2 regions of the Pseudoalteromonas luteoviolacea genome follow, and region 1 is predicted to be linked to the other one. Evidence: predicted binding sites of a transcription regulator. Region 1 holds the regulator's gene; the other holds the start of a gene.

Region 1 (5,958 bases):
ATCACGACAGGATTTTTCTTAATCTTTCCTTTGCCAGCACCTACAGACTCAACAGACCAAACAAAATTACCGGATGCATCTTTAAGCACCGTTTTTATTGGTAGATATAGGCCACTTTTATTCACATCAGCACCCTTAGCAAGCACCTTTGCTGTCATACCTGGCAAGATATTATACCCCTCGGGACGCGTCATGCTGAGAGTGACTTCATAAGCTTTAGTTACCTCATCAGCCTGTGTGCTCACTTCGACAAAATCTAATGGAAATGTTTTATCAGGGATCCCTGAAAACTCGGCGATAATGTGCTTCGGCGCATCTTTTGAGACTTTAATCATTAAGCTCTCAGGTACATTGACCTTAAGAGTGACATGCTTGATATCTTGTAATGTCGCAACAACTTGCTTAGCTTGCACCTCTTCAAAACGCTCTATATACGTGCGTGCAACAACCCCTGAAAATGATGCTTTTAAGCTGGTGTAGGATAAGTTATTTTTTGCATTCGCCAATTTACTTTTTGCACTCGTAAAGTGAGACTGTAGTTGGTCATAGTCAGATTGCGAGATCGTACCAGATTTAATAAGTTGCTTAGCACGACTAAAATCAGCCTGCGCTTTATTATAATTAGCCTGCGCTTCATCTAAAGAAAGTTTGTATTCTGTTGCATCTAACTTAGCAATAACATCACCAAGCTGAATTTCTTGCCCCTGCTTTACCAGCAACTCTATAACTTCACCTGGCACTTTAAATGATAGGTCCGCCGAAGACGCAGCATCAACTACCGCAGGGAACTCCACCAAAGGGCCATCAACTTGTGAAGAAAGTAATAATGTCCGCACTGGACGAAGCTGCTCTGATTGTTCTTGCTCTGACTTTTGCTCTGAACAACCAATTAACGCCAAGCAAAATATTGCCATAACACCTAGCTGCTTGCCTTTTATTATCTTCATAAAAGCTCCTTTAGATTTACTGAACATTACGATGTTTAGTCATCGCAGTAACAAAATTATTTATCCATACGTCAAGCACAGCCTTAACCGTTTCAACGTTCTCAGTACCATCGGCCTTTAGTACAGCATCTAATTCTTTGTGTGCTGTCATCATCACAACTGGATTTTGACTACTTCCCAAATAAAATGCGGACTCAAGAGAAACATGGGTTAGAGCCTCTGTTTGCTCTGTTGCGGCTAAGTAGGCAGTTTTACCCGCGTTATACACTAGCCGGATAGGCACAAAATCTCTTACCTGTAATGAAATGGGTTCAAATTGTACGTCTGTGAAAGCACCTTCAATTGTCAGCACAGTGTCATCTGCACTTGCAGGTTTTGTGGTCACCACTTGATAGTAAGGACTCAATTTATCTTGCATTTGAGACTGCATGTAATGACTTAACTTAGCAACATGCCGGGGGTTAATATTTAAAAACTCGGATTCAGAAGCGTTAATCCACACTTCAAACTGAGGTATATAAAGCACCTTAATTTTACTTAAAGCTTCACGGTTAAAAGTGCTATCTACAAATAAGTTAGTGTCTTCATAATCATCAGAGGGAAGTAATACATCATAGTTAGGTAAAAAACCTGAACGTGTATTATTTGAACTTGATGCACAAGCGGACACAATACAAACCAAAGCCGCAATTAATGCTACTTTAAACCAAGTCATAGGCTGCTCCATATTCTATTCATTTCCAGTGTTTTTATCACAATCACAAGAAAGCCTTTGATCTCTTTTGAAATCAAATGTAACTCATGAATACAAATTAATGTTGTTCTTTAAATTAAGACGACTAGCTCAGACTGCGAATCATGGATTTAGTGCAAAATAATTTTTTATTTTTGCTTAACAAGCACGTAGCCACAAAGCCAATGTTATATTTATGTAACGTAAGTGTATGATATGGAAGTATAGCTTAAAAGGGTTCTAAAGATTAAAAAAGACAGCATTGGATAGTGAAGCTGGAGCTTGAAACCCCAGCTTAGAAAAATAGGCTGCTTTAAAGGTTACCGCGGATCACACCTACAGCAAGGCCTTCAATATTAAAAACTTCTTGCTCTAAATCGACCTCAATAGGTGAAAAGTCTTCATTTTCTGCATGTAAGAAAACTTTTCTACCAACTTTTTCAAAACGTTTCACCGTCACATCTTCTTCAACACGTGCAACAACAACCTGTCCATTATTAGCAACTTGCGTGCGATGTACCGCGAGTAAATCACCATCCATTATGCCAATATTTTTCATACTCATGCCATTTACACGAAGTAAGTAATCAGCTGATGGTTGAAACATACTAGGATCAACTTTGCAATGATTCTCAATATGCTCTTGGGCTAAAATAGGCTCACCAGCTGCAACACGACCAACTAATGGCAAACCCAGCTGCTCTGGCTCATCAGCTTCAACTAAGCGAATACCTCGACTTGCGCCAGGTACCATTTCTATCACACCTTTCTTGGCAAGTGCTTTTAAGTGTTCTTCAGCCGCATTTGCACTACGAAAACCCAAAGATTCCGCAATTTCTGCTCGAGTCGGCGGCATGCCTGTGTCTTTAATAAAAACTTTGATAAGTTCGAATACTTGTTCTTGTCGTTTAGTTAAAGGTCGCATATAACTGGTTTTCCATACAGTGCATTTACTGTGAGTATATACAGTTAAAATTAAATCGCAATCCTTAACGCCGAATACTTGAGCTAAATGAGAGATTGCTGAAGATATGGTTAATTGCTTAGCCAAGCAACATTATGAAAGGGATTAGTCAAGTCACTCTTACTGCACACCGCTTCAAGCTTACTCTTAAAGATAAAAAACACAGTACAGCGACCAAAAACGATACTAAAAATTTATAGAATATATAACTCTCCTTTTATAAAACCAAATTATCAGTATATTTATGCCAATAATAGATTAAGGTTTTATAATTGCTCTGCATTTAATATCACTTCAAACTAGAGCCTTATATAGCATATCAATAAAACACATCATAGTAAGTGTAGTTTAGGACAGGTGGGGGAAGACACTATTAGGAGAATTAACTACTACGTGGAAGATAATGTTTCAACCTAATTTTCTAGATGAGCTACTTTATATAGCTCATCTACTCAATATTTTAACAAGCACTTGTAGTATAAGTACCTGGACATGTTCTTGTACCTGTACATTCCCATGTTTTAAAAAAGCCACCGGCAATCTGCGGAGTCATCTGTGCTGGTACATTTGCCTTATCATGACTGATTACTTTGATATTTTTTTTCTTTAGTTTTAATAACATTTTTATTTTCTCCTTGTTGATTACAGTTAAACTAGCAGCATTTAATATTACTTTCAATTAAATTTAAGAAAATAAATAAATTTAAATAATTGCTATAAAAACAATATAAACGAGAGATTAAACCCCTCTAAAAACAAAAATAAAACCATTAAAAACAATGGTTAACTTAAAAAAAATAACTATAAATTTAAACATTTGATAGCAAATTTAGACATGAAGTAGAGTACAAAGTGCAATTAACAGAAATTTTATGCAAGTAAAATCAAAAGTTAATGACAGCACGCGAAGCGCACCACTCTTTTTCGCGCAAGGAGAAGTGACCCATTTTAACAAGAGATAATCAATCCCCCCCCCTACAAGCGCAGCAACCGAATCAAAAAAGTAAAGCCTGGATCCTGAAACCAGTTCAGGACGACATGGTGAAAAAGGTTAATGACAACGAACGCAGTGAGTACATTTCTTTTACGCAAGGTGAAGGGAGCCGTTTTAACCAAACACTGCACTCAACCTATCCGTCACCCTGAACTCGTATATGGACTCCACTTGTTTGACAACATGTTTTTTAAAATTAAAGATGCTTGCGTATATACGGTTTCTTTTGAGAGCGCTACTCTCTAACCTTTGATTTATTCGCACCTTCTGTCCTAAACGCTTCGTTAGTGTATTCTCACTTCAAGTTCAGACAGGTTTTCAGAAGGTTGGTCTTACCTTTTAATTACATTGTTGTCGAACTCTTTTTAAAATGTTTTTTAAATCATTGCGGGTTGGTAATTCGTACCTTGTTTCAGCATTGCCCAAGCAGTTCTGATATTTTTATTCACCAGCGCAATACAAGCTCGCTTTACACCTGAACGAGCAACTAACTTTAACAGCCATTGCTGCTTCAATGTCTTGGGCTTTTCCGGCAGATTAGAAATGTATGACAATGCCCCCAAAAATAAACAGGACTTTAGCTGTTTATCTCCAGCACATTTATCAATCCCCAGCATCACAGTTTTACCGCCACTGCTAAATTGTTTTGGGGTGACGCCTAAATATACTGAAGCACATCGTCCATTTTTAAAATGCTTCGTTTGACTCAAACTGGCGATTAGCCCCGCTGCGCCTAAAACACCTACACCTTCAAGCGCAATAACACGTTGGCATTGCTCATTTTGAGAAACAAGCAGCTCTAGGTTTTTAGTGACATCATTTAGGGATTGCTCTATGTGCTGGTACTGAGCTTTTAAGACACTAAGTAATGGCAATAATACCTCTGGTAAATCATTACGCTCAGTTAAAACCCTTTTCAATGCTTTCTTGGAGCGAGGAATAGTGATGCCATATTCATAAAATAGGGCCCTAATATGATTACCGAGTTGTGTCAGCTGTTTATCTAAAAATTTACGACTCACAGTGAGCGTTTGGAGAATTTGCTGTTCTATATTTTTTACTGGAGAAAAGGACATATTTGGTTGTATAGCAGCAATCGCAATCCCGATAGCATCATTGGCATCTGTTTTTTGTTTGCTTATATAAGGCTTAACATGTTTCGGAGACATCCCTCTCACTTCATGACCATAGGATTGCGCAACCCGTCCCCAATAATGAAAGCTGCCACATCCCTCCATTGCCACAATGCTAGGGGAAGAGTTAGCGAGTATTTGGCGAACTTTAGATGGAGACTGTGCTTTATTAAAAACAATTTCGCCATGTTTAGAGACTTTTGCGACTTGGATAATATTTTTTGCCAGATCGAGTGCAATCACGTTACGATTATTCATATATGGACTCCTTTGTTTTGGTCGACACCACATTACACTGTATGTGAGATGTGGTGGAGTCCATATATCGCTTCAGGGTCTAGAGTGCAAAAGGTTAGCGACAATGAACGCGTTGAATACGCAAGGTGAAGTGAGCCGTTGTGACTAAACATAATCAACACCTCTCTTTACACGTAACAACTGAGTCAAAACAAGCAAAGCATGGATCCTGAAACGAGTTCAGGACGACATGGTGAAAAAGGTTAGCGACAGCGAACGCAGTGAGAGCGCTCTTTTTGCGCAAGGTGAAATAAGCGAGTTTAACCGCTGCTAAGGGACTTAAACGCAAAAAACCCGCTGCATTTCTGCAACGGGTTTCTTTAATTGGGCCCTGGCAATGTCCTACTTTCACATGGGAAACCCCACACTATCATCGGCGCTATTTCGTTTCACTACTGAGTTCGGCATGGGGTCAGGTGGTTCCAAAATGCTATGGTTACCAGGAAATTCTTGTCGTGCAAATGGTTAATGATGTCTTTTTGTCATTTCATTTGCGCAAGGTGAATTGATGTCTCATAAGAGTTTATCTATTCACAATGCTTAAATCTGGAAGCGTAATTAAATTCTTATCGTCTACTTTCTATTCTTAACTTCTAACAAGCTTAAAACCACTTTGGCGTTGTATGGTTAAGCCTCACGGGTAATTAGTACGAGTTAGCTCAATGCCTCACAGCACTTCCACATCTCGCCTATCAACGTTGTAGTCTTCAACGGCCCTTCAGTTAACTCTAAGTTAAAGTGAGAACTCATCTCGAGGCTCGCTTCCCGCTTAGATGCTTTCAGCGGTTATCGATTCCGAACGTAGCTACCGGGCAATGCTATTGGCATAACAACCCGAACACCAGCGGTTCGTCCACTCCGGTCCTCTCGTACTAGGAGCAGCCCCTCTC
Region 2 (5,958 bases), 990 kb from region 1:
ATGCGATTGTTGCGCATAGCTTTAGTGCAAACGTACCGCCAACGACATTAGAAGCTAAAATTGTTCAAGATGCAGACCGTATGGATGCACTTGGGGCTATTGGAGTGAGTCGGTGTATGAAAGTCGGTGGTGCAATCGCAAGGCATTTGTACCACACGGATGATCCTTTTTGTTCTTCAAGAGAGCCTGATGACAAAAACTATACGATTGATCACTTCTTTATAAAGTTATTGCACATCGAATCTCAAATGCACACAGTGTCAGCAAAGCAAGAAGCAAAGAGGCGAACCGAATTTATGCGTCTATTTCTTAATGAATTAGGCCGCGAAATCTCCCTTGATTGAGTAGGTTACCTTGTCATCCTCTTTACAAATACCACCACAAACAGAGCCAGAGAGAAGCTGCCTATAAAGGCTTCTATGGTAGCTATGAGGCGCGTTATACCTACAGGTGTAATGTCGCCATAGCCCAAGGTTGTAAATGTCACCACGCTGAAATAGAAGCAATTTAGCATTGAATGCAAGTTTTGTTTGATAGGAGCATCTGGAGAAAATTGGATCACATCACCATTGTAATTAATGCCAAGCATAAAGTAACACAGCGCGCACAATAAAATCATACCTAGACTGAAACGGATGACGTTTTCAGGCTTTTCACCATAGCCACACAACATGTCGATAAAGCTTGAGACGAGTCTTTTTTTGGAGTATTTTGGGTACTGCGCATGTCGCATTCGTAACTCGCTGTAAGTATACTTTCCAGCCATTTCAAAAAGCCCTTGCTGCTCAGCGCCTTTTCTTAGCAGTCGGTATATCTCCTCGCTTTGTAAGTAGAGATCTTGCGCCTCCTCGTTATTTTTTTGTTTTGTTGCTTCAATAGCCTGACTTTCTTGGAGTAATTTATCTCCCAGCACGAGGTTATCTATTCTGGTGGCATTGAGCTTTACCCCCAAGATATTGGTATTTTCAATTTTACAGCAATGCAAATTCGCGTCTCTCAAATCTGCTTTCATTAGTGAGGCATTGCGAATTGTACTGTTAAAAAGGTGAGCGCCATGTAAATTTGCCCTGTAGAAATTACCATAGGATAAATCGTAGCCATTATGATCATTAAATTTGACGAGATTAAGGCCTTCAAGATTTGCTCTTTTTAGCTCTAGCCCTTGCAGTAACCCCCCTTTTTTGGCATAACGTTCGAGTTTATGCGATAGCTCTAATCCACTTTTATCGAACTTGGCATCGTGCCAAAAGCAATATCCAGAGCCCATGTCGATTTCTTGGCATTTGTGTCCATCAGGAGATATGTACTGACACTTAGGTTTACTAGTCATGGCAGCCTATTTTTTCCGTAATAAGTATAAAGATTAGCAGCAAATTAGATTGATAGATGAAAAAGCAATAAATTTACTATGAATTTCAATTACCAACTCAAATTGAGTCGCCGTAGAAAAACGGTCGCGATCAGTGTTAAACCGCAAGGAGTTGTTGTCCATGCACCTTATGGTATTTGCGAAAAGTGGTTAAAGGGCTGGTTGTTAAGTAAGCAGGCATGGGTTGAGCAAAAGCAACAACTTGTGACTCAGAAGTTGGACCTTATGAGCGAGCAGCTAGACAGTATTAATATATATGGTCAACCGTTTGCACTCAACTTCGGGGCAACAATGAGTTTTATCGATCACCAAAATACCTGTGTACATCTTCAATCGCTTTTAACGGCAGAACGCACAGAGCAGATACGTGAAATTCATGACTTATTGAGCGCCGAGTTAACAGGCTACTTAGAGGGACGATTACCTTATTTTGAGTCTCTTATGGGCTCGAAATATAAAACACTAAAAGTGAGATTTTATAAAAGGCGATGGGGAAGTTTATCTAGCAAAGGGGTGCTGGCGTTCAACAGCGCTTTGGCGTGTGCGCCAAAATGGGTGATTGATTATGTTATTGTGCATGAGTTAGCACATTATTATGTTATGGCGCACAACCGTGCATTTTGGGACATTGTGAGGCGTTACTACCCTGAGTTTAAAAAAGCGAAAACATACCTGAAGGAGCATGTTAAAGTGATTCAATAAATAGAGATTAAAATATTGAAAAGTAAAAGAAGTGGTGGAGGGAGCTGGATTCGAACCAGCGAAGGCTGAGCCGTCAGATTTACAGTCTGATCCCTTTGGCCGCTCGGGAACCCCTCCATAACAGATTTTAGAAGTACAAAGTGGTGGAGGGAGCTGGATTCGAACCAGCGAAGGCTGAGCCGTCAGATTTACAGTCTGATCCCTTTGGCCACTCGGGAACCCCTCCAATTGTACTTTGTCGTTGATGGTGGAGGGAGCTGGATTCGAACCAGCGAAGGCTGAGCCGTCAGATTTACAGTCTGATCCCTTTGGCCGCTCGGGAACCCCTCCTCAACAACGGCGCTGATAATAACAAAGTTTTTGACGAAGTAAAGAAATGTCCTAAAGTTTTTTCAAAAAATGCCGATAAATTTTTGAATTTAGAATTTTTTGGCGAAAATCCATGCAGATAGAACAATTGTTACTCAAAGAGGCTCAACTCGGTAATGCGTTGAGTATGAGTGTTCATGAATCGAGAAGAGGTGACTTTGCGTTACTGTTGTCTGCATTATCTCAAGATGTATTGGATTTTAGCCAGTTTGATTTACCTCGCAGTGCGGTTGATGAGGTAGATAAATCAGAAGAGTCATTACGCAAAGCACTTCAAGTCGGCCCTAAACAGCCTCTTGCGCCAGAAAAATTTGATTTCTCGATTGGGCAGTACAATCGATATTTTGTTAAAGATGGTGGGTTGGAAGATATCAAGCTAAACGAATGTCTAGATCCAGAACCATTTCATATTCGTGATGATAAGTTACATATTCCCTTGCATATCGTAGAGAATTTGGAACCCGCAGTAAGAGCGAAATTGTATCGCCAAAAACATCCTGAAGTTGATGTAAAAGACAAAGAGATTGATGCAGTGGCATTTTACGACCAACTTTCAAGTGGAGAAATGCAGTCTCAACTTAATGTTGCCGTATAAGCTATCCAAATACCTAGGCAGCTTGATTAGGTTTAAATTGAGCTACCCAGATTTATTTGTTACCCGTGACACTTCTTAAACTTTTTCCCACTTAAGCACGGACAAGGATCGTTACGGCTTACTTTTTTGCTTTCAGTAGGGTAAAGCTCACCATCGAGGTATAGCCACTGATCACCTTCTTTAATAAACCTTGAGCGCTCGTGCAAGGCACTAAGTTGTGTACCTTCTATATAATATGCTTTAAATTCTACATATTGATACTCTGTATTTTCATCTGTATCAATCACGTCTAAATTGATAAATGATACCTGTTTGGCGAATACCAATATATCTTCAACTGTATGGTCACTTCGGGTTTGTGACGCATAGGTATCTAAAATATATTGGCCTTCTTGAGTGCAATATGCACTAAAACGAGAGCGCATTAACTGCTCTGAGTTTATGGGGGTTGTTTGACCTGTAATAAAGGGCTTACAACATTGCTCAAAGGTTTGTGTGTTACCACAAAAACACATAAATGACCTATATGGTTAGTGCGCAAGTTTCGACATCGGTAAATTTGCGTCGCTTTTAAAGCAATACAAAGCTGTTTTTGAGCAGTTAAGACTTCTATGCTCAATTTGCTTTTGTGATAAAACTCCTGGCCATGTAATTACAGCTGCAAAATTACCATTAGACAAAGCGCGATCCAAAGTATGCTCCAAGTTTATCAGATCCTTCTGTTTGAGCACTAGTAGCTTATTTATATCTATCCCATTGCTGTCTAGCATCGTTTTATTGATTGCATGGTCGGGTACAATCAATAGTGTCCAGCCAGCGATAGCATTACATCGGTATAAAATTTTTAATAGCATATCATTGGTGCTTTGTTCATCGTCCGCGTCCAAAACATTAAAACAATCATATTGATTAATGTTTTTTTGCTGTGCGTTAAGGTTCGTTGATATGTGCAACATAATTAAACCACTGATTCTTTATACAGTGTATATACAGTATTTCATACAGTGGTTTTAATCAAGTTTTATTTGATGATTTTTTGTTCTTTTTTCAATCGGAAGATCACCGTTAGATTATTCATGCACTCCAAAATGCATTTGCTGATGTATTTGTTCAAATAATGTCGCTGCATAACACTGGGCATCTATATAACGCTTTGTTGTTAGATGCGGACGAACTTCATTTAGCGTGCTTTGCGCGGCATTATTACCTTGGCTTTGAGCAAGGCTTAACCATGCGACACCGTGGAATACACTTTTAGGAACTCCTTGCCCTTTAATAAAAAGCAGGCCTAAATAGAATTGGGCTTTATTATCTCCAGACATAGCAGCGAGTCTCATCCACTTTGCAGCCAGTGGATATTGTTTTTCTTTGATGTAATAAAGGCCTTTTTTATAAGCTTGCTCGGGCTCTTGTGCTGCTGGCCAGCTGTGTTTAGGGTCTGGCTCTTGAGTCACAAACTCGAGCACATTGAGTAGTTGTTGCTCTAGGTCACCACTGTGCGCTTTTGTTGATAGATTGCTTTTCATACTCACTTCACTTATTACAACTTAGTCTTCATTGTAGCCGATTTTTACTATATTTGTCCGTTAAAGGTCATGATTTATGGTAAAATCGCGGCCCTCGTTTCCATTTAAAATACAAAGACATGCTAGAAAAATTATTTTCGCTCAAGTCGCTACACACGGATGTAAAAACCGAAGTTGTAGCGGGACTCACAACGTTTATCACCATGGTTTATATTGTATTTGTTAACCCAGCAATGCTCGCTGAAGCCGGAATAGATCACGGCGCAGCATTTGTAGCAACTTGTCTAGCTGCCGCAATCGGTTGTTTTATCATGGGCTTTATCGCTAACTATCCGCTTGCCTTAGCGCCAGGTATGGGCTTAAACGCTTTTTTTACCTATGGAGTTGTTTTAGGTATGGGCCATAGTTGGCAGACAGCGCTTGGAGCAGTGTTTTTATCTGGGTGTTTATTTTTATTGTTAAGCCTCTTTAAAGTGAGAGAGTGGGTCATACAAGCTATTCCTGTAGTGTTGAAGCGTGCTATTGCAACCGGTATAGGTGCATTTTTGGCGCTGATAGCGCTAAAAAATGCAGGCATAATCGTGGCAAGTCCTGCAACACTTGTACAGTTAGGCGATATCACCAGCCCAGGCCCTCTACTGGCAATTTTTAGTTTATTTGTAATTACCGCACTGATGTATAGAGAATGGAAAAGCGGGGTTTTGATCAGCATATTGTTGGTCACGGTAATTGCTTGGGCATTGGGTTTAGTTGAGTATCAGGGGATTGTTTCTGCGCCTCCCAGTATTGAACCAACATTTGGTCAGCTAGACATAGTAGGCGCTCTAGAAATATCGATGTTGAGTGTGGTATTCGCATTTCTATTTGTTGATCTGTTCGATACCAGTGGCACATTGGTGGCTGTGACTCAAAAAGCGGGCATTGCAGACGATAAAGGGAATATGCCTAGATTGGGTCGAGCACTATCAGCAGATAGTTCAGCCACAGTAGCAGGGTCGTTCTTAGGGACATCTACTACGACCTCATATATTGAGTCGGTGTCAGGCGTTTCAGTTGGTGGACGTACAGGGCTAACTGCGGTTGTAGTTGGTTGCTGCTTTTTGCTTATGATGTTTTTTGCACCTTTGGCCAAGATGGTTCCAGCATATGCCACTGCTGGTGCAATCCTCTATGTATCTGTGCTCATGTTACAAAATTTGAAGTTGGTAAATTGGGATGATATGACAGACGCAATTCCTGTGAGTGTTGTTCTATTAATGACACCACTCACATTTTCAATAGCACATGGTATTGCGTTAGGGTTTATCGCTTATACCGCGGTTAAATTGGCATGCAATAAAAAAGAAGAGATATCAATCAGTGTTTGGGTACTGACGATATTATTCATTGTGAAATTT

Evidence for each region. Region 1 encodes LexA, which represses DNA repair genes until DNA is damaged. Its sites were predicted from a motif close to TACTGTATNNNNATACAGTA; they were not measured.
Region 2: the regulator LexA is predicted to act here: its motif matches at 4,000-4,019, upstream of S4054249_RS15015 (SulA-like leucine-rich domain-containing protein).

What each region holds. Positions count from the first base shown of each region.
Region 1 is NZ_CP015411.1:4,546,309-4,552,266, forward strand. Features, by position in the region: gene S4054249_RS19485 (efflux RND transporter periplasmic adaptor subunit) at 1-947, opposite strand, end outside; gene S4054249_RS19490 (DUF3313 family protein) at 964-1,662, opposite strand; gene lexA (transcriptional repressor LexA) at 1,994-2,605, opposite strand; gene S4054249_RS26660 (hypothetical protein) at 3,105-3,266, opposite strand; gene S4054249_RS19500 (IS110 family transposase) at 4,016-5,029, opposite strand; rRNA gene rrf (5S ribosomal RNA) at 5,398-5,512, opposite strand; rRNA gene S4054249_RS19510 (23S ribosomal RNA) at 5,692-5,958, opposite strand, start outside.
Region 2 is NZ_CP015411.1:3,556,017-3,561,974, reverse strand. Features, by position in the region: gene S4054249_RS15055 (HD domain-containing protein) at 1-344, shown strand, start outside; gene S4054249_RS15050 (ion channel) at 350-1,330, opposite strand; gene S4054249_RS15045 (M48 family metallopeptidase) at 1,409-2,071, shown strand; tRNA gene S4054249_RS15040 (tRNA-Tyr) at 2,104-2,188, opposite strand; tRNA gene S4054249_RS15035 (tRNA-Tyr) at 2,213-2,297, opposite strand; tRNA gene S4054249_RS15030 (tRNA-Tyr) at 2,317-2,401, opposite strand; gene S4054249_RS15025 (VC2046/SO_2500 family protein) at 2,514-3,035, shown strand; gene S4054249_RS15020 (YchJ family protein) at 3,095-3,460, opposite strand; gene S4054249_RS15015 (SulA-like leucine-rich domain-containing protein) at 3,566-3,991, opposite strand; gene S4054249_RS15010 (tetratricopeptide repeat protein) at 4,106-4,561, opposite strand; gene S4054249_RS15005 (NCS2 family permease) at 4,681-5,958, shown strand, end outside.